3 regions of the Tuberibacillus sp. Marseille-P3662 genome follow, and region 2 is predicted to be linked to each of the others. Evidence: predicted binding sites of a transcription regulator. Region 2 holds the regulator's gene; each other region holds the start of a gene.
The links. The regulator CtsR, encoded in region 2, represses protease genes until heat stress. The targets are predictions, from matches to a motif close to ATGGTCAATAAAGGTCAAACA.

Region 1 (10,158 bases), on a different contig from region 2:
GTGACATTCAATTGATTTTTGACATGTTCCCAATCGCCATTAACAAATACTTCAGGTTGGGTCTGTAAAATACAAGCGGCCAGTGATTCATCATGACCTTGAGCTCTTAATTGTAAAAGTAGACACTCCGTCAAGCCCCGAGCACCTATACCGGCGGGATGCAAAGACTGCAATATATCTATCGCTTGGTCAATCGTCGCTTCATCTTCATCCAACATCGATGATAATTCCGACTCACTCATCATAAGATACCCCGACTCATTCAATGCTTCAATTAAATATTGAACCGTTCTCCGTACAGCGCCGGACAGTGACAGAAGGCGAACTTGTGCCGATAAATCTTCTCGAAAGTTTTGCTGATTGGACACCGTTGCTTCAAGGATATCCGTCCGACTATCCGCTGTTCGATCCCACCCTCCAGACGGTATTGGCTGTTCATACCGATCAAATGGACGTTCAAGTTCTATCAGCGGATTATCAAGCGCTCGTTCCTCAATATATTCCGTTAGCTCTTGGTGGTTATATTGTAACAATGTAATGGCCTGAAAAAGCGCCGGGGTCATTTTTAATTGTTGCTCTTGCGTTTGAACTAATTCTAACGCCATGGTTATCACCCTCTAAATAAAATTATAAGCGCTTACATAAAGGAATGCCATGGTAAATATTAAGAATCATTGAAAGGATAATTTTAACACCCTTTTGTTAAAAAGGCTCCGTTAAACGTGATTGTTGATTTCCGGCCGCAGGCGTCTCACGCCTTCCTCTCCAATCAAAGAGTAAAGCATAAAAAAGCCCTTCTGTAATAAGATTACAAAAGGGCTTTCTTCAATCATTATTATTAAATAGTGCGCTCGGGAGGATTCGAACCCCCGGCACGTGGAACCGGAATCCACAGCTCTATCCAACTGAGCTACGAGCGCATATATATTGCTTCAAATGTTTGATGAAGACAATCTCTGTCTCACGCGCAATGAATAGTATACGACAAATGCCTATGTAAAGTCAAGGGTTAATTGCTAAATTGTTTTTATCTGCAAGACAGTCAGGCAACGACTCACTGTGGTTCTATGAATAGAGATGCATGTCTCATGAAAAACTAAGACAAAATCATAGAACATGGAGGATTGACATGAGAAAACATTATGCCGTTCTTATAGTAAGCGCCATTGTGCTTGCCTTTGGCATTTTTTTCGTTAATAATGACACTAGTACTGAAGCTAAAAGTGACAATCATGCGGTGATTACCAGTGTCAACCTTGATTGTAAGCAGTGTATGTCAAAGGCAGAAGCCGCCTTAGGTAAAATGATTGGCATTAAAGACTACAAGTTAAATGAAGATGAACAAGCGATATCAGTAACATTCAACCCTCATTCTATGCAGCCTGAATGGATTGTTCAAGCACTGGAAGCCGCTGGATTTAATCCTGGAGACATTCAATAACAAACAAGCGCTTATGGGCGCTTGTTTGTTAAGAGTGGATCAATCCACCTTTTGTTTTAAATTCCTGAGCAAAGGGTAAAATGGTCATAGAAATCGCCATGCATTTTCATTTGACCTTTTTTGACCTTTAATGTATGATGAAGTCATTAATTAAAAGGAGGAGACAATAAAATGCCATTAATTCCTACGGTCATTGAACAAACCAACCGCGGAGAACGTGCATATGATATTTATTCCCGTCTATTAAAGGATCGGATTATCATGTTGGGAACAGCGATTGATGACAACGTTGCTAATAACATTGTTGCACAATTATTGTTCCTTGCAGCCGAAGACCCTGATAAAGATATCTCACTCTACATAAACAGCCCGGGAGGCTCCATTTCCGCTGGTATGGGTATCTACGATACGATGCAGCACATTAAGCCAAAAGTATCCACCATTTGTGTTGGCATGGCTGCTTCTATGGGTTCATTCCTATTGACAGCAGGTGCTGAAGGAAAACGTTATGCTCTGCCAAACAGTGAAGTCATGATTCACCAACCTCTTGGTGGAACACAAGGTCAAGCAACGGACATCGATATTCATGCCCGTCGAATTGTTAAAATGCGTAAGAAATTGAACCGTATTTATTCCGAACGTACTGGTCAACCGATTGAAACCATCGAACACGACACTGAACGTGACAATTTCATGGATGCGGAAGACGCTAAAGCCTACGGTCTCGTCGACGAAGTTTTAACACCAGACCAAAAATAATCGTAAACAAGAGCCGCCTCTATTGAGACGGCTCTTGTTATTGGTTTGGAAAGATGACTGCTTTTAAATACGGAATTAAAAGTTGGATGCCGAGCATTTGAATTGATGCACACTCCCATAAGCAGCAAAGTATATATCAAATGCAGCCAAAAGCAACAATCCCTACGAAGAAAACTATTATTTAAACCTGTTCCTGTGATAAAAACTCATCTAATGTTGCAACAGCCTCATCAGCGTCAGTACCTTCAGCAGTGACTGTCACATCCATACCAAATCCGACAGCTAGACTCATAATACCCATAATACTCTTTGCGCTCACCTTTTTGCCATCTTTAATAAGACGGATATCGGAATTGAACCGGTTCGCCTCTTGAACAAACAAGGCAGCTGGACGGGCTTGCAAACCGTTTTTCAGTTGAACCGTCGCTTGAATTTCTTTCATCATCTCGTTTCTCCCTTCTTTTAGGACTTGATTGTCGATGGGTCATGGTTTCCCTTTCGAATTCGATCGGCAATGTCGGCAAGTTTCCGAAACCGGTGATTAATCCCCGATTTACTAATCGTTCCACCCTCATATAAATCCCCAAGTTCTCGCAATGTGACATCAGGATGTTTAACACGCAGTTCAGCGACCACTCGTAATTTGTCCGGAAGTTCATCAAGACCAATGACCCCGTCAATTAATTTGATATTCTCTACTTGCTGCATAGCAGCACTGACTGTTTTATTTAAATTGGCAGTTTCACAGTTCACCAGTCGATTAACCGAGTTGCGCATATCTTTGACAATGCGAACATCTTCAAAACTAAATAATGCTACATTGGCTCCGATAATACTTAGAAATTCGGTTATTTTTTCGCCCTCTTTCATATACAAAATATAACCGTTTTTTCTTTCAAGGATTTTCACATTAAGATCAAAGCGATTCATAAGCTCAGCGAGTGACATGGTATGATCCTCATAACTAGAGAATATCTCTAAATGATAAGATGACTCCGGATGATTAAGAGAACCACCAGCAAGAAAGGCTCCTCGTAAATATGCGCGCTTGCCATTTGAATCCTTAATCAGATCATTAGCGATTGCCCGTGTGAACGTAAAAGAATGATCGACAATTTTCAGATTACCTAGGATCTCACGCGCTTCACCGTGCAACCGGACAATATATACGTTGTTTTTCTTAAGACGCATTTTTTTACGCACTAGCAATTCAGCAGAAAAACCATACACATGCTTGATTAAAGAATAAATTCTTCTTGCAATGGCAGCATTCTCAGTCGATATATCTAAACCCAGCTGCTTATTAACGATGGAGATTGAGCCATTCATACGTATTAAGGCCGCCAATTCCGCGCGCGCGCAGCCATCATCCAATGCCAACTGTGTGAGTTCCTTCTTTGTTTCTGCGGCAAATGACACTTCATACCACCCCTCTTTTACACGGTTGGGTCTGATAAACGGAGAACACTCATTAAATTTTTAGCAATTTTGTCTTCATCATGACGAATGATAGAACTGTCAAATTTAACGAGATGGTCACTCACAAGATTAAAACCAAACGATTCGAGGCGTTGTCTGTCATAGAGAACAGGGGTAGCGCCTTCTAAAGCATAAAGTTTTAAAATGTCATCAGGGACTTCACGGTTATTCACGAATACATAATCAATACAACTACCGGGGTTAGGTAAATGATTAGATAAAGCTTCAATATGATCGGAAGCTGTATAAGCATCCGTTTCTCCTTGTTGCGTCATCACATTACATATATATATTTTTTTCGCTTCCGACCGGCAAATTTCCTCCCCAAGTTGAGGAACAAGTAAATTCGGAAGCACACTTGTATATAAACTTCCTGGACCTATGACAATTAAATCCGCTTCACGAATCGCTTCTAGACTTTCCTGCAATGGATGAACATCACTTGGGGTTAAAAACACGCGTTCAATTTTTTTATTATGTGTAGGGATCGCCGATTCACCTTGAACGACTGATCCATCCGTCATAACTGCATTTAAAAGAATACTCTGATTAGCCGCCGGCAATACCCGGCCTTTAACATTAAGAACACGGCTTAATTCGCGAATGCCTGTCGCAAAGTCCCCGGTAATATTCGTCATCGCAGCGAGAAGCAGATTCCCGAGTGAATGACCGCTCAAGCCATTGCCGTCAGTAAAACGGTGCTGCAAGAGCTCTTCAAATAACGGTTCCGTTTCAGCTAGTGCGGCTATCACGTTTCGGATATCCCCAGGCGGCGGCATTTTCAGCTCATGCCTCAGGATCCCGGAACTGCCACCGTCATCAGCAACGGTGACAATCGCCGTGATATCGAGCGGATGTTGTTTTAAGCCCCGGAGAATAACTGACAAACCGGTCCCTCCGCCAATCGCGACGACTTTAGGATTTTTTTTGATCATGATCGGTTACCTTTCCTTTTCTCATGTCCCTATGTGACACCGTGGTTGGATAATCATCAGAAATTTGTTCACCGATATGTTCCGCTAAAGCCACTGACCGGTGTTTACCTCCTGTACAACCAATAGCAATCACTAACTGAGTTTTTCCTTCCCGTTTATATTGCGGTAAGATGTATCGCAATAGATCCATGAGTTTTTCTAAAAACTGTTTTGTTTCTGTCCATTTAAAAACATAATCAGAGATATCTTTTTCCAAACCAGTACGGTGCCGCATATGTTCAACATAGTGGGGATTAGGTAAAAATCTGACGTCAAACACGAGATCACTATCGATCGGCAGACCGTGCTTATACCCGAATGAAACAACGTTAACATTAAAGACTTGATCATTTTTCTCGGAAAACGTGTCAATTAATTGGTCACGCAAATCACGCGGCTTAAGATTGGTCGTATCAATGTTATGTTGTGCCCGGCCTTTAAGTTCTTCAAGCGTCCGGCGTTCTTTCTTAATCCCATCCAAAGGCAAACCGTTGGGTGCCAGTGGATGTGAGCGACGCGTCTCCTTGTAGCGACGGACAAGACTGTCATCACTCGCATCTAAAAACAAAATTTGTGGTTTAATTTTATCTCGATTTCCAAGAGCATCAATCGAGGAAAACAACGACTCAAAAAATTCACCGCCGCGGAGATCCATAACTAAAGCCAACTTATTCAATGTATCCCCTGATTCCTCGACCATATCAATAAACCTTGGAAGCAATGTCGGTGGTAAATTATCAATACAGAAAAAACCGAGATCCTCAAAACTTTGAGTTGCCACGGTTTTGCCTGCTCCTGACATACCTGTAATGATGATCACTTGAATGTCTTTCTTGCTCATAACACCACAACCTTTTGTGGAGGGATTCGTTTTATGTTATAGCTGTTCATGCGAATACTTTTTAAATGCACAACTACTTGCCTATATTATACTACGATTGTTAATCACTCACAAAAAAGAAACAATGTCTTTTATGTGAAAAAATAGCATGGGCTAGGCCCATGCTCATCAGAAATTTTTATTAAAAAGGGGGTCAATTTCTTACCCTCCATACTACGCGAAGATTATTTCACACGTGTTACACTGTTTTTAAATGTAAATGACGTTTAAGAGGTTTGCTGCTTGTCGTTTAGTGTTTCAATATATTTCTGTGCCGATTGAGCTGCGATACTGCCGTCTCCCGTCGCTGTAACTATTTGCCGCAATTCGGTTTCACGAAGGTCACCGGCCGCAAAAATCCCGGGAACTTTGGTTTCCATTTGATCATTCGTTTCCACATAGCCTTCTTCGTTCGTAATGCCCAAGTTCAAAACAGCTTGATTCAGAGGCAGCATGCCAATATAAATAAATACACCGTCAATCTCTTTTTCGCTTTCAGTTCCATCTTGAGTATTAACAAGCGTCACTTTGCCGACTTTTCCATCGACATCATGGATCTCTTTAAGCGTATGATTCCAAATGAAATCAATTTTATCGTTATTGAAAGCACGTTCCTGTAAAATCTTTTGCGCACGCAACTCATCACGGCGGTGGACGATAGTTACGCTTTTTGCAAATTTTGTAAGATATACACCTTCTTCAGTAGCGGAGTCACCGCCGCCGACAACAATAAGGTTTTTATCTTTAAAGAATGCCCCGTCACAGACGGCACAATAAGAAACACCGCGTCCGGACAATTCTTCTTCACCTGGTACACCGATTTTCTTGTATTCTGCTCCTGAACTTACAATAACGGTTAAAGCTTTGTACTCCTTGTTTCCGGCCACAACCGTCTTATAATCGCCCTCATCGCGAATATCTTTAATATCGCCATAAGCATATTCAGCACCGAATTTCTTCGCATGTTCAAACATTTTATTAGAAAGATCGGGGCCAAGAATGTGGTCAAAACCTGGATAGTTCTCAACATCTTCGGTATTAGCCATTTGTCCACCAGGGATCCCGCGTTCAATCATGACAGTGTCTAGGTTAGCCCGGGAAGCGTAGACAGCTGCCGTCATTCCTGCAGGACCCGCACCGACAATAATGACGTCATAAATTTTATCTGTGCTTGCCATTCCAATCATCCTTTTCGTTAGTATTCAATGATTGTTATCGTTAGTATTTGTTTAGAACCTTATTATATGCTAATAAAGACCCTGGCTCAGCGTCCACTATAATGCTCATGATTCAACTGTATGGATGGACGCTTCTGATACTTTATTAATGTACTTCTTGAGTCGATAGCGTGTCACTTGGTAACGATCAGCGATTTGTTTTTGTGTGACCGTATTTTTATTTTGCTTCTTCCAAACATAATCAATTGCCGCCGCAAAAGCAAGCACATCGTCATCAGCATGCATGGCACCATCCTGCATCATTTGTTTCCAAAAGCCGTACATCTTATAATATCGAAGATCGGGCTTACCGCCATCCATGTGTTGTTGAATTGTCAGCATCACGTCAATCGCAGTCGTCTCAAAGTGATTACCGCTCAAACGATTTAACAGTTCCTGAGCAATGGTCTTGGTGTAACGGTCATCAAGATCATGGCGCCCGGCTTCATAACTAAGTAAGGCCCTTGCTTGATTGTCACCAAAATCATAAAGCATGAACATCGAAAACGTCTGCGATTCATAATCCCCTTCCAATAATTGTTGCTCCAACAATGAGCGAACAATGGGATTAATAGCTGCATCATCGGCACGAAACATTTCCCTTATTTTACCATATTCAAAAGCGTGAAAAGGGCTGTCCTTAAAAAAGTTGACCTTCCGCCAAGCAACCATAGCCTCTGATTCCCTGCCCACTTTATAAGCTGTGAGCGCTAACCAATAATAAAAAGCCGTTTCTAGATAACGATCATTCTTCTGAGCTTTTTTTAACCAGTAATAGGCCGCATCATACTCACCCATGAGAAAGAAAGTCGATCCCAATTTGCTTTGATGTTCTGGAAACATAGGATACAATTTTTTAAGCACCTCAGCTGCTTCAACCATGGCTTCGCGCCGGTCCAATTGAAAATAAAACGTCGCTAAGTTACATAAAGCATGGACATTACCCGAGTCAGCGGCCAAAACCCGATAAAGGGTATCTAGAGCTTTATCCACTTGTCCTTGAGAATAATAAGCGACTGCAAGATTATTGTATGCCGCCCAAAATTCAGGTTTATCATTAATAATTTTATCAAAAAAATAAATAGCTTTTTCGTAATGGCCGTTTTCCAATGCTTGCCGACCTTTCTCATGTTCAGTGACGTGCGGTTCTTCTTCAACTTGTTCCTGGCCTGATTCTAAAACTAACAATTTATATAATTCACGGGCTTCATTTATAAAAGTCCCATTTGGTTCCAACGCCATATACCGCTGTACCTCATGAATCGCCTCATCATAGTTTCCTAGATAGGCATGATTATTGGCGATAAAAAAGAAGCATTCGGTAATGCTATCATCAATGTCATCAACAACTTTTTTTAACAACCGAATGGACTCTTGATGGTTCTCAAGTTCAGCAAGAATGGCTGCTTGTTGACATAAATATTCAGGTTCATTAGGTTCAAAGGCAATCGCACGATTAACATATTTGCTAGCCCGGTGTAAATCGCCTCTATGATAGGCCGTCATCCCTTTTTGGTAATAATAATCACCGTCAGGGTTAAAAGCGATGACCCGTGCCTTCTTTCTTTGCTCGTCAATACTCATGGGCTCCCTCGTTTCCAATATATCTCCTTCTAAAGTATAACATATCTGTCCTACTTCACCAGACCTGTAAATGCGATATGCCATCATTTCGCGACATTTGCATTTTAAGGGTAATCCATGCTGAAATCAAGACCATTGTACTATAAGCCCGTCATAAAAAAAGTTCTCGCTGACCGGCAGCAGAGAACCCTTCTTTATTGATGGCGTACCTTCAATGTCGCCAAAACCTGATCGATGCTGATATTTTGTTCACGTAACAAGACCAGTACGTGAAAAATTAAATCACTAACTTCCCATTCCATCTCTTCCACCGACCGATTTTTGGCAGCGATAATGACTTCCGAAGCCTCTTCACCGACCTTCTTCAATATTTTGTCAATACCTTCAGTAAATAGATAGGTTGTGTAGGCGCCCTCAGGACGTTCCGTTTCTCTTGAAGCGATCACAGACTCCAATTGATTTAAAATCGAATAGCGTCCACTCTCATTGGGCACTGGCTCTTCTTGTATGAGTGAATCATTAAAGCAACTATAGGCCCCCGTATGGCATGCCGGACCTTTTGGCTCAACAAGGACCACCAAAGCATCCTGATCGCAATCAAAACGAAGATCCTTAACGGTTTGCGTATGGCCTGATGTTTCTCCTTTGTGCCATAATGCTTGCCTTGAGCGACTATAGAACCAAGTTTCACCGGTTGCCAATGTTTTTTCCAAGGACGTCCGGTCCATATAAGCTAAAGTCAGAACATCCTTCGAAGCCGCATCTTGGACAATAGCCGGTATTAGTCCGTTTTCATCGAATTGCAAGTGTTCCAGATTCATCGAATCCGCACTCCTTTTTTACTAAGATCGTCTTTAACATGTCTAATTGCCGTTTCTTTAAAATGAAAAATGGACGCTGCTAGCGCTGCATCCGCATGACCCTCGGTTAACACGGACTCAAAATGGTCTCGACTGCCCGCACCTCCGGAAGCAATAACGGGCACCGTGACCTTGTGACTTACCGCCCTTGTTAAAGGAATATCAAATCCTTCTTTAGCGCCGTCACAATCCATACTCGTTAATAAAATTTCCCCAGCTCCTAACGCCACAGCTTCCTCGGCCCACTCCATCACATCCCGTCCTGTTGAACGCCGTCCGCCGTGAGTATAGACTGTCCAACCACCTCGTTCAGGTTCATAGCGGGCATCAATGGCAACCACGATGCACTGGGACCCAAAATAATCGGCACCTTGTTGAATCAAATCAGGATGCTGAACTGCCGCCGAATTAATAGACACCTTATCAGCGCCTGCGCGTAACATCTTCTTCATATCTTCAAGGGTGCGAATCCCGCCTCCAACTGTAAAAGGAATTGCTAATGTCCTAGCTACTTGCTCGACCACATGCACCATCGTTTCCCGACCTTCATGCGTTGCTGATATATCCAAAAAGACAAGTTCATCCGCTCTTTCCGAATCATAGTAAGCCGCAAGTTCAACTGGATCACCCGCATCACGTAAATCTAAAAATTGAATCCCTTTAACGACACGACCGTCTTTAACATCCAAACATGGAATAATCCGTTTAGTAAGCATCTGCTTCCGCCACCTCTAGTGCTGACATGAATGGTATCTGCTTCGTATAAAGGGCTTTTCCAATAATCGCACCAGAGACCCCAGCAGCCTGATGGGCCTTCAACGCTTTTACATCGGCCAACGACGAAACGCCTCCGGAAGCAATGACTCGCTGACCCGTTGCTTCCGCGATCTCAACAATACTATGGATATTAGGCCCTGATAGCGTCCCATCTTTTGCGATATCTGTGAAAATAAATGTCTTTGCT
Region 2 (10,158 bases):
ATGAATGAGAACAATGGCTTCTTCACTCGTCGCCTTTAAAGCATTGTAGACACTATGTTGGCGTTCAGAACCGCCATGAATGAATTGTCTAACCTTTGTCAGATGATGATCACGAATGAGTGTCTCGAAAATGGATTGTTCTTCTTCTTTTATTGCAAGTATAATACTGTTACATTGTGAATCATGTTCAAATACTTTAAGTGTATGCACAATTAGAGGAGCACCAAGAAGTTCCAAAAAAATTTTATTGGATGATGCCCCCATTCGGCTGCCACTTCCAGCAGCTGGCAAAATCACCTGATAACCCATTGAGACCTCCATATCTCCTTTTATAACGCTTGTTCCATGAGCTTCGGCTTCGCAAAGATCATCCGGCCAGCCGACGTTTGTAATACACTCGTAACAATGACATCAATTGTTTTTCCGATATAGCCTTGACCTTCTTCAACCACGATCATGGTACCATCATCAAGGTAACCAACCCCTTGATTATGCTCTTTACCATCTTTAATCAGTTGGACTTCTAACTCTTCTCCAGGAAGAACAACAGGTTTGACCGCATTAGCTAAATCATTAATATTAAAAACAGACACACCTTGCAAATCACAAACTTTATTTAAATTAAAGTCATTGGTGACAACAATGCCAGATACGAGTTTGGCTAACTTAACAAGCTTACTATCAACTTCGGCGATGTCTTCAAAATCACCTTCATAGATTTCGACATGAACCGGTAGTTCCTTTTGGATTTTGTTTAGGATATCTAATCCACGCCGGCCTCTATTACGTTTGAGTACATCAGAAGAATCGGCAATGTGCTGAAGCTCTTCTAAGACAAACTGCGGAATCACTAAGGTGCCTTCCAGGAAACCCGTTTGACAGATATCCGCAATTCGACCGTCAATAATGACACTGGTGTCTAGAATCTTGAGGGTGTGGCCTGTTGGCTGAATATCTTCATCTGATTTCTCTGGTTGATGATCTTGAGTCTCTTTCCGCTTGTCCTTAGCTTTGGAAATCATAAAGAGATTTTTTAATTCCTCGCGCTTTTTAAAACCAATTTGAAAACCAAGATAACCTAAAAACACCGTCAGAAATATCGGGAGAACCGTACTAAATGCAGCTACTTTGATATTATTAAGGGGGATCTGGAACAAAAATGCAACAATTAAACCAGATACTAGCCCCAAGGTGCCGCACAACACATCCGTCACAGGAGCCTTAACAATCTTCTCTTCAAAAAGCTTGATAAGGCGTACAAGACTATCAACAAACCAAAATGTCAGTATTAAAAATAAGAGCGCCCCAAAAATAGCTCCTGTATAAGGTGCAGCCATCCAACCTTCATAATCGTTAAACATAAATTCGATAATGTCGGGTACATAGACGAAGCCTAAAGTCCCACCTACAATAACAAAAAACAATTGCAAAAATCGCTTAATCAAAACCCGAGTCACCTCCTATTCTCATTATAGACAAATTCCCTTATTCGAAACCTAAATATGGTTAATTTCACAAAATATTATATAAAAAATTTCCAATATAGACAGCTTTAAACTATCAAAAAAAGAAATCATTGTCAACATCCTCGTTAAACAACCCGGTCAATAAAAAGCTGTTCTTGTATGCGTTCCAAACCATCTTTAATTTTCTTTGCCCGTTTGGTTCCGACCCCATCAACTTTAACGAGGTCTTGGATAGTCGCCTTCATAATAGAATTTAATCCATCGAAACTTTCGGCAAGTTTCGAAATGATCGGTTGCGGCAAACGCGGAATACGATTTAAAGCGCGGTATCCTCTTGGAAGAATAACTTCTTCCGAGCTATCATTACTCTGGATGTATCCCAAATGTCTCACTACAATATGTTCATTAAGCAGGTCGTCACTATTTAATGTTCGCAAACGGCTTAAAATTTTTTCGGGCGGTAGACCATGAAGACTCATATAGTCCTTAATTAACAGTTTCGCTTCCGTTTCAACATTGGCGACCAATTCAGACATCTGCATACTAATAAGACGACCTTCTGTTCCCAATTCATTAATATAATTTCGAATTTCATCGCGAATCCGCAATACCATTTCAATCCGGTGAATCGCTTGGGTCAATTCTTGAAAAGTGACCATTTCTTCAAATTCCAAAGCACCAAGGTTAACCAGTCCTTTATCCATCACAGTCCGATATTTTTCCAACGTCTGCATAGCCTGATTGGCTTTTGTCAAAATAACACCAATGTCCTTTAGTGAGTAACGGATATTTCCTTTATATAGTGTAATAACACTGCGTCGTTGTGATATTGAAATCACCAATTGGCCTGTCTGTTTGGCAACCCGCTCAGCCGTTCGATGCCGGATTCCCGTTTCCGACGAAATGATTGATGAATCGGGTATGAGTTGGGTATTGGCGAAAAGAATTTTTTCTCCATGATCACTTAGAATGATCGCTCCATCCATTTTCGCTAGTTCATAAAGGGATGCCGAAGAAAAAGAGCAATCAATAGAAAATCCTCCCTCAACTAGGCTTTTAACCTTTTCATTATAACCGACAACAATTAAACCGCCTGTCTTCGCCCGTAAAACGTTTTCTATCCCTTCTCGCAACGGTGTTCCCGGTGCAACAAACTTAAGGAAATGATTAATGGTCTGTTGCTGTTGAAAATTCATGTGCGGCTCCTCCCAATGAAATATCCATGGCTTCTCGAACAGTGGAAACACCTACGACCTCAATACTTTCAGGAATCGTCCATCCTTCCATGTTTTTCTTCGGAATTAATGCACGGGTGAAGCCCATTTTCTCAGCTTCATGAACACGCTGTTCAATTCGCGACACACGTCTCACCTCGCCTGTCAGACCCACCTCCCCGATCATGACATCCGTTGGTTGAGTCGTATCATCCTTGAAACTTGAAGCAATACTCAATGCCACGGCTAGATCTGTCGCTGGCTCATCTAAGCGAACACCGCCAGCCACGTTAACATAAGCATCGTGATTTTGCATTAGTAACCCAACGCGTTTTTCCAGCACCGCCATCAGCAGGGAAATTCTGTTATGGTCAATACCTGTAGCCATGCGTCTGGGGTTTCCAAAGCTTGTCGGAGTGACAAGCGCCTGGATTTCGACAAGCATTGTTCTTGTACCTTCAAGAGCGGCAACAATCGTTGAACCAGCCACACCATTAGTCCGTTCCTGTAAGAAGATCTCAGATGGATTGGTCACTTCCTCAAGTCCATCTTCCTTCATTTCAAAAACACCTATTTCGTTGGTTGAACCGAATCGATTTTTGACCGCACGTAAAATACGGTAAGTATGATGCCTTTCCCCTTCAAAATACAGAACAGCATCAACCATATGCTCAAGCAAACGTGGACCAGCAATACCTCCATCCTTTGTTACATGACCAACAATGAAGATGGCAATGCCTCTGTTCTTAGCGATTTTCATAAGACTTCCCGTACATTCACGGACTTGTGAAACACTTCCTGGGGCCGACGATAACTCACTGTTATAGATTGTTTGAATTGAATCAGCCACAATAAAAGCTGGATTAACATCATTAATTTGCTTCTCTACTTCATGTATATCCGTCTCAGCTAGTACATATAAGTTGTCCGAATGAATTTCAAGCCGTTCAGCACGCATTTTTGTTTGTTTCATTGACTCTTCACCGGAAATATATAGCACTTTATGAGACTTTAAGGCTAATTCATTAGACATTTGCAAGAGAATCGTTGACTTACCAATCCCCGGATCACCGCCAACAAGGATTAAAGATCCTGGTACAATGCCGCCTCCCAAAACTCGGTTGAATTCACCATTTTGCGTCTTAATACGTATTTCTTTGGTTTGTTCCACTTGATTTATAGGCTGTGGCTTGGTCGACTTGCTCATAAAAGCAGCCCCACCATGATGCGTGGGTTCAGGTTTAATTCTTTCCTCTACTATAGTATTCCACTCCTGGCAGCCGGGACACTTTCCCATCCATTTGGGACTTTCATAGCCGCATTCCTTACAGAAAAAAACCGTTTTTGCTTTGGCTTTGGCCACGATTCACACCCACCTTTCAATATCTATACGAAAAAAGGCCGGGAAAAGTTCCCGGCTTTTGTCACTTAAAGAAGTATAAAATCTTCTTTATGATTCGGAATATGCCTGTTTTTTAACAACAAACGCCTCATTCTCATAATCAATGACGACTTGGCTTCCTTCACTAAGATTTCCTTGAAGTAATTCTTCAGACAAACGGTCTTCAACTTTCCGTTGAATTGCTCGCTTAAGCGGTCTGGCGCCATATTCAGGGTCATAGCCTTCATCAGCAATCTTTTCTTTGGCTGCTTCTGTTAACTCAAGTTCAATCCCCTGTTCTTTAAGACGGTTGGTTAATTCTTGTGACATTAAGGTCACAATTTCCTTCAATTGGTCTTTATTTAGTTCATGGAAAACAATGATTTCGTCAACTCGATTAAGAAATTCAGGACGGAATGATTTCTTCAATTCATCCATCACTTTGGTTCTCATCTCTTCATAAGCTCGACCTTCACCTTGAGTAGTAAAGCCGACATACTTATTCCGTTTCAATTCATTAGCTCCGACATTGGATGTCATAATCACAGCTGTGTTCCTGAAATCAACTGTACGCCCTTTAGAGTCCGTTAACCGTCCATCATCTAAAACTTGTAACAAGATGTTAAACACATCAGGATGAGCCTTTTCAATTTCATCCAAAAGAATAACTGAATAAGGTTTTTGCCGTACTTTCTCCGTTAATTGTCCACCTTCATCATGACCTACATATCCTGGTGGTGAACCCACAAGACGTGAGGTTGTGTGCTTTTCCATAAACTCGGACATATCTACACGAATAATGGCTTCTTCATCACCAAACAACGTTTCTGCTACCGCACGAGCTAATTCCGTTTTACCAACACCTGTTGGCCCTAAGAATATAAATGAACCAATCGGTCGTTTGGGATCCTTTAATCCAGCACGAGCCCGACGGACCGCTTGGGAGACAGCATTCACTGCTTCCTCTTGGCCAATGACACGATTGTGAAGAATTTCTTCCATCTTCATTAGACGTTCGCTTTCAGCCTCTTCTAGTTTAGAAACCGGAACTCCCGTCCATGTCGAAACAACTTGAGCAATGTCCTCAGGCTTAACTTCTGTATTCTCCTGCCCTTGTTTCTCCTTCCATTCCCTCTGTGTCTGTTCAAGTTCTTCTTTCAGTTTTTGTTCTGTATCACGAAGTGACGCCGCTTTTTCAAATTCCTGGCTTTGGACAGCCGCGTCTTTTTCCTTTTTGACTTCATCAAGCTTTTGCTCAAGTTCTTTAAGGTTCGGCGGCGCTGTGTAAGAACGTAGGCGCACTTTTGAAGCTGCCTCATCAATTAAGTCAATCGCTTTATCCGGAAGGAATCGGTCTGAAATATAACGGTCAGACAATGAAACCGCAGCTTCGATAGCACTGTCTATAATTTTGACCCGGTGGTGGGCTTCGTAGTGATCACGTAACCCCTTTAGAACTAATACAGACTCCTCACTCGTTGGTTCATCCACATGAATAGGTTGGAACCGACGTTCAAGGGCTGCGTCTTTCTCAATGTATTTGCGGTATTCATCAAGAGTCGTGGCACCAATACATTGAAGTTCACCTCGTGCTAATGATGGTTTCAGGATATTGGAAGCATCAATAGCACCTTCAGCACCACCAGCACCGATTAAGGTGTGAAGCTCATCAATGAATAAAATAATATTACCCGCTTGGCGAATTTCCTCCATCACTTTTTTCAGACGGTCTTCGAATTCACCGCGATATTTTGTCCCAGCAACAACCGTCCCCATATCCAGAGTCATCACACGTTTTTCTCGTAAGGTTTCTGGAACTTCATTGTTAACAACTTGCTGTGCCAGCCCTTCAGCGACAGCTGTTTTTCCCACTCCGGGTTCACCAATGAGTACAGGATTATTTTTTGTTCGACGACTTAATATTTCAATCACTCGTTCAATTTCCTTGCTTCGGCCAATAACAGGGTCTAAGCCGCCTTCCTTGGCAATGTTTGTTAAATCACGTGCCAATCCATCAAGTGTCGGTGTATTAGCACTTGTTGCATTACGACCTTGTTGTGACGACCCTGATGACTCATGACTGCCTAACAGTTGCAGAACTTGTTGCCGCGCTTTATTAAGACTGACACCTAAGTTATTTAATACTCTGGCCGCGACACCTTCTCCCTCACGAATGAGTCCTAAAAGGATGTGTTCTGTACCTACATAGGAATGACCAATTTTTCTCGCTTCGTCCATTGATAACTCAATGACTTTTTTGGCCCTAGGTGTATAGTGAATGGTCTGGCCTGTCTCATTACCACGACCGATGAGGGTTTCAACTTCTTTTTGTATTTTCTCTGAGCTCAAATTCAGTGCATTCAAAGCTTTAGCAGCAATGCCTTCACCTTCACGCACAAGACCTAAAAGAATGTGTTCAGTGCCAACATTGTTATGACCTAGTCGAACAGCTTCCTCTTGAGCCAGTGCCAATACTTTTTGTGCGCGTTCCGTAAATCTTCCAAACATCATATGATCGTCATCTCCTTAGTCCTCAGAATTTCCCAAACCTTCAAGTTTCAATCGCTCTCGTATTAATGTAGCCCGACGTTCGTCTCTTTCATTTGCCCCTAGTGTTTCCTTAAAATAATGTTGAAGAAAGCCGGGCTGGGTAATCACCATAAGTTCATTAAGTATATTACTTGAGACATTATCAATCATACCCAAATCGATGCCCAAACGTACATCTGATAAACATTTTGCTGCTTCCTTAGATGGTATAATTCTGCTATATGCTAACGTTCCATAAGAACGGAAAACACGATCCTCTAATTGGACACGGGACATTTGCATTAAATCTTTTCGTGCATCTCTCTCTTGTTGAATTAATTGCATCACCACACCTCGCAAATCTTCCACGATATCTTCTTCTGACTTTCCGAGTGTGATTTGATTAGATATTTGAAACACGTTACCTAAAGCTTCACTACCTTCCCCATAAATACCACGGACGACAAGGCCGAATTGATTAATGGCAGGGGCAATCCGGTTCATGCGTTGGGTAATCATTAACGCCGGCAAATGCATCATGACTGATGCCCGCATGCCGGTACCAACATTGGTGGGGCAACTCGTCAAGTAACCGTGCTGCTCATCAAATGCGTAATTAAATTCTTCCTCAAGCCAATCATCAATACCGCTCGCTAGCGTTAGGGCTTCATTCAATTGAAAGCCCGGGAACAGGCATTGTATTCTTAGGTGATCTTCCTCGTTAACCATAATACTGACGGACTCATTATTATTGAGTAAAACAGCGCCATTAGGGGATTTATCAGCTAATGCCGGACTCACAAGGTGTTTTTCGACAAGCACTTTTTTTTCAATTGGCTCCATATTGTTCATTTGCAACCATTCGAATGGACCCATTGAATGATAAGTTGCACCATCCAAATGATGTTTCATATGATTGTAGGCTTCAACTGTTTCCTGATCCGAAGCAATGACTGGAAAAATGTAATCCTTAAGGTTCCTGGCAAGACGAATTCGACTGCTTAGAACAATATCAGCATCAGGCCCGTCAGTTTTCATCCAAGGACTGACCGCTTGATTAATGAAATGTTGTAATGACACTAGGCTTCCCCCCCATTCTCCAGTGATCGGATTTCATCTCTGAGCTCAGCCGCCTTTTCAAATTCTTCTTGTTCCACATGCGTTTTCAACTGTTCCCTGAGAGAGTTGATATGTTTACGAATGCTAATATCCTTGCCTGCCCGTTTCGGAATTTTACCTGAATGAGTGGTATTACCGCTATGCACCTTACGCAAAACAGGATCAAGTTTATGTTTAAATGTTTCGTAACATTCTTCGCATCCGAATTTACCTATTTTGGCAAACTCTTGATAACTTAATCCGCACTTAGAACATTGTAAAACTTGCTGAGTCTGTTTAGCGGTACCCTGACTATCCATAGGTTGGTCAAAGTTCAGCATCCCTGATAGCAAATTGTGTATTGAGAATCCACTTGATTCGGAAACAGCATCGCCTTTTTCTTTCGCACATTCTTCACATAAATGATATTCCATCTTTTCGCCATTAATGATTTTTGTAAAATGCAATGTTGCTGATCTACTGTGACATTCTTGGCACTCCATAAAGTTACCACTCCCTCTATGATCATTTCGTTGCGGCCCACAGAATGTGTTAGCATCGGTTCAACAATCAGGAGGTTAAAGTCTATTGACAATATGCCTCCTTATTTCCCTAATACCCAAAATGATATCCTCGTCCTTGGTGAAGCAGGGATGTGCCCCTTTAAATGCCTCACTACATCTTATACTTAAGAGCTTGTAGCATTGACTTTAGAATGTTAGCTCTTACTTGATCTCTGACAGGGATACTTAAATTAATAACTGAGCGATCAATGGCACTAATCATTAACCTAGCCTCCCTTTTGCTTATTATACTTTCTTCAAGTAGACGGACAATTAAAGATTGAGCATTAGCCTGCGTAATTCTAGAATCGGCTAATTGAATCATTTCATCAATAAGCTCCTTATTTGTCTCAGGCCTTACTTTTATAATACGTATATAACCTCCACCGCCACGCTTACTTTCAACGACATAACCTCTTTCAAGCGAAAAGCGAGTTTTCAAAACATAATTAATTTGTGAAGGGACGCACTGGAACTTTTCAGCCAATTCATTTCTACGTAATTCAGCCGTGCTATTTTGCTGAAGCATTTGCTTTATATAAGCTTCAATAATATCCGAGATATTTTGCAATGTACGCCCTCCCTTCTGACTTTGACTTTCTTTGACTATAATTATAATTATGCACAAAAAATAGTCAATTAAAAAGTCTTAAGCCTTAATCTACAGTATAAACTTTTTCGACATATTCCGTTTCTGCTAAACGATCATAAATAGGTATTAACGATCTCGAACTTGGCATAACCACAAAAAAATGATACTTAATCAAAGTGTCCTCATTATCAGGAGGGTCTTCAACTGTTATTTTCTCAACCCTTATACCTTCATCTTCCATTACTGAAATTATCGAGGAAAGTGTAATTTTTCGGTATTCCGCTAGAATAAATAGCGATTGTGTCTTCGTTACCTTCATAAATAAGTTTTCCCATTTATTAAGGAAAATTAAACTTAAAATCACTAAAATTGTTGCAAATATAGCCACGTAGTACATTCCAATTCCAACAACTAGACCAATTCCAGCAACAACCCAAATGGAAGCTGCTGTCGTCAATCCGCGTACCGTGACCCCGTGAACCAATATAGTCCCGGCTCCCAAGAATCCAATCCCGCTTACAACATATGAAGGTAACCTCGATGGATCAAAGCCGGTTAGATTAGGATGTGTACTTAGATAAGATTCAAATCCAAAAACGGATAAAACCATCATTAGGGATGAGCCAACACCTACTAATAGATGTGTTCTAAAACCAGCAGGATGCCGCTTAACCTCACGTTCTAATCCGATTAATCCAGAGAGCCCCCCTGCAATCATTAAACGAATAATGATTACCCAAGTTTCATGATCAATCCCCATATTACTCCTCCCTTAACTAAAACGGAATTTACCAAATATTATGTTCATTTAAATTCTAACATAACTGCCGCTTATATATGAGAACAATGTTGAGCCAAAAATCAATGTCAACATCCTTCATATCAAATATTATCTAACAGCCTAGAACATGATGTTCCAGAATTAGAAGCGGAAAGCATTTCCGGAAATACGTAAAAAGATAGGTATAAATACCTATCTTTATATTAAAATGCCTGGCGGCGTCCTACTCTCACAGGGGCAAAGCCCCAATTACCATCGGCGCTGAAGAGCTTAACGACCGTGTTCGGGATGGGAACGGGTGTGACCTCTTCGCCATCACCACCAGACTTGTTATGGAATTGTATAAAAGGCAATCAAGAACTGAATGAACAACGAAAGGTAGACATGCATCTCTTGTTAGGATAAGCCCTCGACCGATTAGTATCCGTCAGCTCCACGTGTCACCACGCGTCCACACCGGACCTATCAACCTCATCATCTCTAAGGGGTCTTACTGGCCTAACGCCATGGGAAATCTCATCTTGAGGGGGGCTT
Region 3 (10,158 bases), on a different contig from region 2:
CTAAAGTCATATGGGAAGAAGCTCCCAATTATCTTGAAAATGGCTTAGACGTCATTAATGAATTGCGTGAGATTTATACCAAGACCCTCTCTTTCCAATTTGGTCATATTCCAGACGGCGAAGAACGGGAGTGGCTGAATCGAATTGTTGAGTCCGGTACGATCAAAAGTGCATTGACCAATGATGAACGAGTGGCTCTTCTCAAGCGCTTGGCCGAAGTTGAAGGATTTGAGGATTTCTTGCAACGTACATTTGTTGGTCAAAAGCGTTTCTCCATAGAAGGTGTTGATGTTTTAGTTCCCATGTTAGATGAAATCTTTCGTGAGGGTGTCAAAGATGGAGTAGGGGATCTATTAATTGGCATGGCCCACCGAGGTCGTCTAAATGTGCTTGCCCACATCCTTGAAAAACCCTATGAAAAGATTTTTTCGGAATTTCACCATTCACCGAATAAGGAATTGGTTCCTTCTGAGGGATCAACAGGAATTAATTACGGCTGGACAGGTGACGTTAAATATCACCTTGGAGCCGATCGATCCATTGAAGAAAACGACGATGCACGGATTCGTTTAACACTCGCTAATAACCCAAGTCACTTGGAATTTGTTAATCCTGTTGTTGAAGGCTATACAAGAGCAGCCCAAGAAGATACAGATGAAGCCGGCTATCCGCAACAAGACTCTGGGAAATCCGTCGCTGTTGTGATACATGGCGATGCGGCTTTTCCAGGTGAGGGGATCGTCAGTGAAACGTTAAATCTGAGTCGATTACGAGGTTATCAAACCGGTGGAACTGTGCATATCATTGCCAACAATCTACTTGGTTTTACAACTGACAGTCGCGATTCACGTTCGACTCGCTATGCGAGTGACTTGGCGAAAGGTTTTGAAATCCCGATTGTTCATGTGAATGCGGATGATCCTGAAGCTTGTCTCTCTGCTATGTACTTAGCTTATAAATATCGTAAGTTGTTTAATAAAGACTTTTTAATTGATTTGGTTGGTTACCGCCGTCATGGTCATAATGAAATGGATGATCCAGCAGCGACTCAGCCTGAACTTTACGATACAATCAAAAAACACCCGACCGTCAAAACATCTTATGGACAAACGCTTGTATCTGATGGTGTTATTAGTGAAGACCAATTCAAAGCCATGGATCAAGACCTCCACTCCCAAATGCAATCAGTTATGGATAAAGTAAAAGCTGACAGTGGAGATGATGTGGAAGAAATGGAACTTCCTGAGCCAGTGGCTAAGGGATTACCTCAAATTGATACGAGTGTTGATTTTGCATCACTCCGACAAATCAATGAAAACTTGTTAAAATGGCCGGATGGTTTTACTGTCTATTCCAAATTAAGACGCATTTTGGAGCGACGAAAAGATTCGTTTGCGGACGGCGGCACCGTTGATTGGGCACATGCAGAGACGCTTGCTTTTGCGACGATATTGGCGGATGGTTTGCCGATCAGACTAACAGGTCAAGACACTGAAAGAGGTACATTTGCTCAACGGCATGTTGTTCTACATGACAGCAAAACTGGCGAAACGTATTCACCGTTACATGGAATCCCTGAAGCTAAAGCGTCATTCTCCATTTATAATAGTCCGCTTTCCGAAGCCTCGGCGCTTGGCTTTGAATATGGCTATAACGTGTTTGCACCTGAAACATTGGTTCTATGGGAAGCGCAATTTGGTGATTTTGCCAATGCTGGTCAAGTGATTTTTGATCAATTTATCTCTGCCGGACGTGCAAAATGGGGGCAAAAATCCAGCCTTGTCATACTCTTGCCTCATGGTTACGAAGGTCAAGGACCGGAGCACTCGAGTGCACGTTTGGAACGTTTTTTACAGTCGGCAGCCGAAAATAATTGGACGGTGGCAAACTTAACAAGTTCGGCCCAATACTTCCATATTCTACGCCGACAAGCAGCCATTGCTGGTAAAGATGAGGCACGTCCACTCGTACTCATGACACCGAAAAGTTTACTTAGGAATCCGAATGTTGCTTCATCAATTGAATCGTTTAGTGAAGGCCATTTTGAACGGGTTTTAGAACCAAATGGCACCGAGGAAAAAACAGAGAATATTAAGCGTCTGATCTTAAGTAGTGGTAAAGTCGGCGTTGACTTAGAAGAACAATTGAATCAATCAGAAGATCATTTTGATTGGCTCCATGCTGCGCGGGTTGAGCAATTATATCCGCTGCCTGAAAAAGAGATTCAAGACGTTATTAATCGTTATGAGAATCTTGAAGAAATCGTTTGGTTACAAGAGGAACCTAGAAATATGGGTGCATGGTCTTATATGGAATCGAAAATTAAAGGGATGTCGCCTGAGGGAGTTTCTGTCCGTTATGTCGGTCGCCCGGATCGTTCCAGTCCGGCAACCGGAGAAGCCGATATTCATAAAAAAGAACAAGAACGTATCGTTTTGGATGCTTTAAAGAGCTTATAGTTTTTATTTCTATGAAAAATAGGAGGTAGCGGTCGTGGCTGATATTAAAGTACCTGAATTAGCAGAATCCATCACTGAAGGAACGATTGCGGAATGGTTAAAAAACGTTGGTGATCAAGTCACTAAAGGCGAAGATGTTGTTGAACTTGAAACAGATAAGGTCAATGTTCAAATTAGCGCAGAAGATGAAGGCGTATTACAGGAGATTAAACGTCAAGAAGGCGATACAGTCGAAGTTGGTGAAATCATTGCTGTTTTAGGCTCAGGTAGCGGTGCAGCGGCTAATACTGATAACGATTCGGCTGCTACCGAGCAAGGTAGTCAAAAGCAGGATGACTCCGGCTCAGCAGCTGATGAAAGTCCTCAACCGGCTGCGTCTGAAAGTAATGATGACAGCGGGCGTACTGTTGCGTCACCGGCAGCTAGAAAGATGGCACGGGAACAAGGGATTGACTTAAGCGCCGTGCAAAGTAAAGATCCGCTCGGCCGAGTTCGTCCTGAAGATGTTAAGGCACACTCGGAACAACCCAAACAATCATCTAGTCAGACAGCAAGTGGATCCCAAAGCCAAAAGCAACCAGCTGAACAATCAGACAGCAAACCGGTTGAGCGGGTGAAAATGTCACGCAGGCGCCAAACCATCGCTAATCGCTTGGTTGCAGCCCAGCATAATGCAGCCATGTTAACAACATTTAATGAAGTTGATATGACTAACATTATGGAATTGCGTAAACGCCGGAAAGATACTTTTCTTGAAAAGCATGATGTGAAACTTGGATTTATGTCCTTCTTTACCAAAGCTGTTGTCGGTGCGTTGAAGGCATTTCCAAACCTAAATGCTGAAATTCAAGGTGACGAATTGTTGCTTAAAAAATACTACGACATCGGCATTGCCGTATCAGCCAAGGAAGGTCTTGTGGTTCCTGTTGTTCGCGATGCGGATAAACGCGACTTTGCTGGTATTGAGAAGGAAATTGGTGATTTAGGTACCAAGGCTCGGGACAACAAGTTAACATTGAAAGAGTTGCAAGGCGGTTCATTCACAATCACAAACGGTGGGGTGTTTGGCTCGCTATGGTCGACGCCGATTTTGAATGCACCACAAGTAGGTATTTTAGGCATGCATACCATCAAAACGCGTCCGGTTGCTATCGATAATGAGCGAATGGAAAATCGCCCGATGATGTATATTGCCTTGTCCTACGATCACCGCATAGTTGATGGTTCAGAAGCGGTTAGTTTCTTAGCTAAGGTGAAAGAACTGGTTGAAGATCCGGAAACATTGTTATTAGAAGGTTAATTACCATAAGAATCCCCCGAGACCTCGGGGGATTCTTTATAAGGTGTTTGATACCTTATAATGTGGATGTTTTACCCCCCCCCTTTACATTAACGCAACGTTAACGTTTATAGTTAAGGCGAAAGGGGAGTTGAGAGCTCGTGCAAATTAAAGAAGCTGCCAAGCATTTAGATACAACACCTAGAACAATTCGCTATTATGAGCAGCAGGGACTCGTACTGCCGGAGAAAAAGGCAGATAATCAATACCGGGAATTTACCGATCATGACCTCTGGCGGTTACAGACCATTTTGGCGTTACGACAGTTTGGAATACCTGTTAAGACAATCAAACACTTATTGAATCATGAAAATGAGGATATAGGAAGATATCTGGATATCCAACGGTCTATATTATATGAAGAATGGTTAGAAATGAAGGATATGCTTGCGACTCTGGATGATGTGATTCAGCGTCAATCAAACGTTTGTTTAAATCCTGAGGACTTATCGGTACTGGCCCGGCACTTGAAATCACTAAAGGATAAACGCAAAGATTGGAATGACCGGTGGGATTTTGACAGTCAAGCAGGTAGCTATGATCAGAGCATTAAAACGACGGGCTATCGCTTCAATATTCATCAAGATTATCAGCAAGCCTTAAGAATGACCACTGATTGGCTCTGCCCCCAAGCGGGAGATGTGTTGCTTGACATTGGTATCGGTACGGGTAATTTAGCTGATCATTGGAAAGATCAAGCGACAACCATCATTGGTATTGATCAATCTGAGGAAATGTTGAAGGTTTGTGCCGAAAAACATCCAGCGTTCGATTTACGGAAAGGGCACTTTCTCGCTTTGCCGTTAATGGATCATACTGTTAATGCGATTGGAACGAGTTATGCGCTTCATCATTTACCTGATGATGATAAGCTTTTAGCATTAGAGGAAATGGATCGTGTATTAAAGCAGGGTGGACGTCTATGCATCGCCGATCTTATGTTCATTGATCAAAAAAATCGCAGGCAAGTGATCCATGACTATGAACAAGCCGGCGATGTTGATGCTATTGACGCCATCAATGATGAATACTTTGCGAACCGCTTCCAGCTTGTTGATTTCCTGCAGACGCTAGATTACGACGTGAAAACGAGACAAATTAATCACATGCTTCATATTGTGTATGCTAAGAAATCCTAACGGCTACTCATATGTTTAGCTAGATTGCGGCGTCCCTTTCTCAAGTGAATGTGCCGACACATTCTTAAAAATGGGCGTATGCCCATATGGATACTTCCAATAAGAAACAGCCATGCTGCAATGTCTTCCCATTTACTTATGAGAAAACAAATACTTCCAACCGTGAACGTGATGGCTAGTAAGACCTCATTGAAAATGGTTAGAACTTCGTATCTGTGATGAACGATCAATTGATGTTCACCGACGTTGACAGTTAAGTCCGGATCATTTCGTTTATTGGATGACATAAAACCTTCCTCTCCGTAAAATGCCATCCTTAGTGTGCGAGGGACTTGTAGGAGTCATGCATGGTGAGTCATGATAATTCTCAATACATGTCATACTATAGTGTCAGAGCGTCCGTGATTTCGGACGCTTTAAATATGCAGGGCATGATTAATCGTGGCTTGTAAAACATTCATGACATGGTCGTCATCAGGGGAATAATAAAAGGAGGCTCCTGATCGTCGAAATTGGACGAGACGCAAGTTTTTTAAAAACCGCAACTGATGCGAGACAGTAGACTGTGTCAGTTCCAGTTCTGATGCAATTTCATTGACGGAACATTCTCGGTGAAACAATAAATGCAAAATTTTAATCCGTGTCGGATCAGATAAGGCTTTAAAGGTTTGCGAAACCATGAATAACGTTTCTTGATCTAAGTGTTCATACTGGTTCTCTGTCATAAGCATCCCCTTTTGTTCATTGCTTACTATCCATCATATCATTCCTTAATGGGAAACAAACAGATTGAGCATGATATGATGATGAGGAATATAATGAAATAAGGGAAATGTGCTGCAAAGAAGAAATAACTTTTTAACAAAGCCATAATAATAAAAAGCTGGTTGTCATACTTCGATTTTTTTCATACAATCATATATGAGCACATGTTCATATATGATAATTTGGAGTGAGAAAAAGTGAGTCACGAACATGGACACGATCATTCTCATAACGCGAACAAAAAAGCACTACTCATTAGTTTTATTCTTATTGCTGCATTTATGTTGGTTGAAGTTATCGGTGGGTTTTTGACAAATAGTCTAGCCTTGCTTTCTGATGCTGGTCACATGCTGAGTGACGCCGTTTCTTTAGCTGTGGGTCTATTAGCCTTTAAATTTGGTGAAAAAAATGCGGACCTAAATAAGACTTACGGTTACAAACGATTTGAAATATTAGCGGCGTTGTTTAATGGTATTGTTCTCATTTTGATTTCCCTTTATATCATTTATGAAGCTTATCAACGTTTTTTAAACCCGCCTGACGTTGCCAGCACAGGCATGTTAGTCGTGGCTATTATCGGACTGATTGTTAATATCGCTGTTGCATGGATTTTAATGCAAGGGGAATCCGAAGAAAATTTGAATCTCCGGGCAGCTTTTCTTCATGTTATCGGGGATTTGCTGGGGTCCGTCGGTGCGATTATCGCAGCATTATTGATTCTCTTTTTCAACTGGGGAATCGCTGATCCTATTGCGAGTGTGGTTGTCGCTGTCTTGGTATTGGTAAGCGGTTGGCGCGTGACGCGTGATGCTTGTCATGTTCTAATGGAAGGCACGCCGGAAAATGTTGATATCGATGCCATCATCAACTGTGTCCAGTCGATTAGTGGTATTTCCAAAATTCATGATTTGCACGTATGGAGTATTACAAGTGGTCAAAATGCTTTATCCTGCCACGCAGTAGTAAATGAAAATTTGACGATTAGAGATGGGCAAGAAATCCTTCGTGATGTTGAGCATCAATTGCAGCATCAGGGCATTGGCCATGTCACCATTCAATTAGAGGACGGTAGTCATCCGCACAAGGATTCCTTGACTTGTGAGGATAGCGATCAAGGCCACCATGAGCATGATCATTGAAAACCACCAGGCTAATGGGCTTGGTGGTTTTCTTTAAAGAATGGTCACATAATAAGTGGTTATACTGACAGTTTATTTGGTATGCTGTTAATATAGAGACAGTATTATAGTAATAAGAGAGGGCTAATATATGCGTGATTATGATTCCATTTCTGATTTGTCCTTTGTCCAAATGTGGTCACCGGTTATGATTGGGATTTTACTCTTTATAGGCGCTATATATATATGGAGTGTCCATTCCTATGAAAAACGGCATACAGTGAAACTGGAAAAAAAAGGGATGAAATTATTCTTTTTTCTAGCGGGTTTGCTCGCATTTTACATAGCTGAGGGTAGCCCGGTTAAGGCGATTGGTCACCATTTCTTTTTCAGTGTTCATATGTTTTCGATGTCCGTCATTTATTTTGTTTTTCCACCGTTATTGCTTGCGGGCTTATATGAATGGATGGTCATCCCAGTCATTAGAGTTACGCCTGTTAAGTTTGTGTTAAAAATATTATTGAAACCGTTATTAGCTGTTTCCCTGTTTAATTTGTTCTTATCGTTTTATCATATCCCGATATTTTTTGATGCTATTATGAGCGACATGACCTATATGATTTTAGCGAATATCTTTTTAATCTTTCTTGCTTTCATCATGTGGTGGGTGATTATACCACCGACCGATGAACTGGGAACAATCGATAATCCTAAGAAGTTGATTTATGTCTTCTTTGCTAGTGTTTTATTAACACCGGCATGTGCTATGATCACATTTGCCCCAGGCATGCTCTATGAAAGTGTGGCTACGGAGCCGGTTATTTGGATCATGTCACGTTTGGAAGACCAACATACTGGCGGTGTCGTCATGAAGGTCATGCAAGAAATTGTGTTTATTGCAACTTTCGGTTATATCTTCTTTAAATGGTTCAGACAAGAACGAGAAACAAATAAGAGCAATGATTTAAATCCAAGTACAGACGCGCTTCGTCCACAATTGAAATAATCATAAAATACCCCGCCTTGAAATAAGGCGGGGTCAAACTTTGGGGGAGTTTTATGTTCAATGCAAGGATCCAATGCATCTCATTAACATTGTAACCGGGTTTTGACGTTTTTATACTTTACAAGTCAAATTTCATCCTTGAAAGTCAAAAAAGGTCAGAGTATAATATGGGTTAGATGGTTATTGGTTAACCATCTACGAAACGGGTCACGTTGCATATACCTAATATGCTTGTTATAATATAATTAAAAGGTCAAAGAAAGTCAGTAATGATCTTGCTCATAACTCTGATTCCTTGATTCAAGCATAGTACTTGAAAGGGTATAGGAATGAGAGTTAAAATATAAATCAAAAGGTCAAAGAAAGTCAAAGTCTAAAATTAATGGTGAAATCAAAACTATTTAAAGGAGGCCTGAGGTTCATGGCAATACAATGTGATAATTGTCAACAGAACCCTGCCGTAGTTGATTTAACGATTCAAATGAATCAGCAACAACAAAACCTAAGTCTATGTGAGACATGTTATAAACAACTAAGACAACAAAGCAAATTTCCGGCAGGCATGGGTGGTCATTTTTCATCCATCGATGATCTCTTGAAACAGATGATGCAACAGAATGCCGGTATGAACGGCGGACAGCAAGGTACGAAACAAGCCCAAAGCCAGTCTGGTCAAGGCGGCGGAGGTTTATTGGATGAGTTAGGTAAAAACTTAACCGATGCTGCTAAAGCAGGGTTAGTTGATCCAGTGATCGGACGCGATCAAGAAGTCGAACGTGTCATCGAAACACTCAATCGCCGTAACAAAAACAATCCGGCCTTAATTGGTGAACCAGGTGTTGGTAAAACAGCAATTGCTGAAGGACTAGCCTTGCGCATAGCTGATGGCAACGTTCCAAATAAATTGAAGAATAAGAGCATCTATCTACTAGATGTGAATTCTCTCGTTGCCGGAACGGGTGTCCGTGGTCAATTCGAAGAGCGGATGAAGCAATTGGTTAGTGAATTGCAAGAGCGTAAAAACGCGATTGTTTTCATTGATGAGATTCACCAAATCGTTGGTGCAGGGTCAGCGGAAGGTTCATCCGATGCAGGTAATATTTTGAAACCAGCACTTGCACGCGGCGACATTCAGGTTATTGGCGCCACAACGCTTAATGAGTATCGAAAAATCGAAAAAGATGCTGCACTTGAACGTCGTTTTCAACCCGTCATGGTCAATGAACCAACGGTTGATCAAGCTGTGGAAATCCTTAAAGGACTTCAAGAAAACTATGAAAAATACCATGATGTCAAGTATGATGACGATGTACTGCGAGCCTGCGTCACCTTGTCTAACCGCTATATTCAAGACCGGTTTTTACCGGATAAAGCCATCGATCTTATGGATGAAGCGGGCTCGAAGATCAACCTTCTTAATGCATCTGAAGCGACGGATGATGTAGAGGCTCGTCTTGAACAAATTGCTGCGGAAAAAGAACAGGCAACGCAAAATGAAGAATATGAAAGAGCGGCTAAACTTCGTGATGAAGAATTGCAACTTCAAGAACAGTTGAAGGATAGCAAAGGCGAACATGAAAACAATCATCAAAAAGCCGCTGTGGACATCGAAACCGTCCAGAAGATTGTGGAAGGAAAAACCGGTATCCCAGTCCGGAAATTGCAGCGCGATGAACAAGAGAAGATGAAGAACTTGGCTGATCGGATTAATGCCAATGTTATTGGTCAAGATGAAGCGGTGCAAAAAGTGGCTAAAGCCATTCGCCGTAATCGTTCTGGCTTCCGGAAGAAACACCGTCCAATCGGCTCATTCTTGTTTGTGGGACCAACCGGTGTTGGTAAAACCGAATTATCCAAAACATTAGCTGAAGAAATGTTTGGTGATCCTGAGGCCATGATTCGCCTTGATATGAGTGAGTACATGGAGAAACATTCTGTCTCGAAACTGATCGGTTCGCCACCAGGATATGTTGGTCATGATGAAGCTGGTCAATTGACGGAACGTGTTCGCAGGCAGCCATACAGCATTATTCTTTTGGATGAAATTGAAAAAGCCCATCCTGATGTTCAACACATGTTCTTGCAAATCATGGAAGATGGCCGATTGACAGACAGCCAAGGTCGTACAGTCAGCTTCAAAGATACGGTCATTATTATGACAAGTAACGCTGGATCAGCAAGTGTGAAAAAGATTACCGTCGGCTTTGGAAATGCCGAAGAAGAAGAGCCGCAAGCCGATGTCATTAACAATCTTAGCGCTTACTTCCGTCCAGAGTTCTTAAACCGTTTTGACGGTATCGTGCAATTCCGTCAACTTTCTCAAGACAATCTT

Region 1: a site for CtsR is predicted at 1,549-1,569, ahead of clpP (ATP-dependent Clp endopeptidase proteolytic subunit ClpP). Genes of this name have one in related genera too.
Region 3: a site for CtsR is predicted at 8,179-8,199, ahead of B9Y89_RS03480 (ATP-dependent Clp protease ATP-binding subunit). Genes of this name have one in related genera too.

What each region holds. Positions count from the first base shown of each region.
Region 1 is NZ_FXBS01000003.1:277,828-287,985, reverse strand. Features, by position in the region: gene rpoN (RNA polymerase factor sigma-54) at 1-605, opposite strand, end outside; tRNA gene B9Y89_RS02895 (tRNA-Arg) at 847-920, opposite strand; gene B9Y89_RS02890 (heavy-metal-associated domain-containing protein) at 1,130-1,441, shown strand; gene clpP (ATP-dependent Clp endopeptidase proteolytic subunit ClpP) at 1,613-2,200, shown strand; gene B9Y89_RS02880 (HPr family phosphocarrier protein) at 2,382-2,642, opposite strand; gene whiA (DNA-binding protein WhiA) at 2,663-3,619, opposite strand; gene B9Y89_RS02870 (gluconeogenesis factor YvcK family protein) at 3,637-4,614, opposite strand; gene rapZ (RNase adapter RapZ) at 4,595-5,494, opposite strand; gene trxB (thioredoxin-disulfide reductase) at 5,761-6,711, opposite strand; gene B9Y89_RS02855 (tetratricopeptide repeat protein) at 6,817-8,352, opposite strand; gene hisIE (bifunctional phosphoribosyl-AMP cyclohydrolase/phosphoribosyl-ATP diphosphatase HisIE) at 8,529-9,155, opposite strand; gene hisF (imidazole glycerol phosphate synthase subunit HisF) at 9,152-9,910, opposite strand; gene hisA (1-(5-phosphoribosyl)-5-[(5-phosphoribosylamino)methylideneamino]imidazole-4-carboxamide isomerase) at 9,900-10,158, opposite strand, start outside.
Region 2 is NZ_FXBS01000002.1:201,430-211,587, forward strand. Features, by position in the region: gene ispD (2-C-methyl-D-erythritol 4-phosphate cytidylyltransferase) at 1-309, opposite strand, end outside; gene B9Y89_RS01305 (PIN/TRAM domain-containing protein) at 330-1,445, opposite strand; gene disA (DNA integrity scanning diadenylate cyclase DisA) at 1,592-2,662, opposite strand; gene radA (DNA repair protein RadA) at 2,634-4,043, opposite strand; gene clpC (ATP-dependent protease ATP-binding subunit ClpC) at 4,131-6,572, opposite strand; gene B9Y89_RS01325 (protein arginine kinase) at 6,588-7,670, opposite strand; gene B9Y89_RS01330 (UvrB/UvrC motif-containing protein) at 7,670-8,191, opposite strand; gene B9Y89_RS01335 (CtsR family transcriptional regulator) at 8,364-8,822, opposite strand; gene B9Y89_RS01340 (MgtC/SapB family protein) at 8,908-9,603, opposite strand; rRNA gene rrf (5S ribosomal RNA) at 9,835-9,950, opposite strand; partial or broken rRNA gene B9Y89_RS01350 (23S ribosomal RNA) at 10,022-10,158, opposite strand, start outside.
Region 3 is NZ_FXBS01000003.1:372,101-382,258, forward strand. Features, by position in the region: gene B9Y89_RS03445 (2-oxoglutarate dehydrogenase E1 component) at 1-2,459, shown strand, start outside; gene odhB (2-oxoglutarate dehydrogenase complex dihydrolipoyllysine-residue succinyltransferase) at 2,494-3,759, shown strand; gene B9Y89_RS03455 (MerR family transcriptional regulator) at 3,900-4,937, shown strand; gene B9Y89_RS03460 (YrhK family protein) at 4,934-5,224, opposite strand; gene B9Y89_RS03465 (ArsR/SmtB family transcription factor) at 5,354-5,662, opposite strand; gene B9Y89_RS03470 (cation diffusion facilitator family transporter) at 5,900-6,841, shown strand; gene B9Y89_RS03475 (cytochrome c oxidase assembly protein) at 6,972-7,826, shown strand; gene B9Y89_RS03480 (ATP-dependent Clp protease ATP-binding subunit) at 8,254-10,158, shown strand, end outside.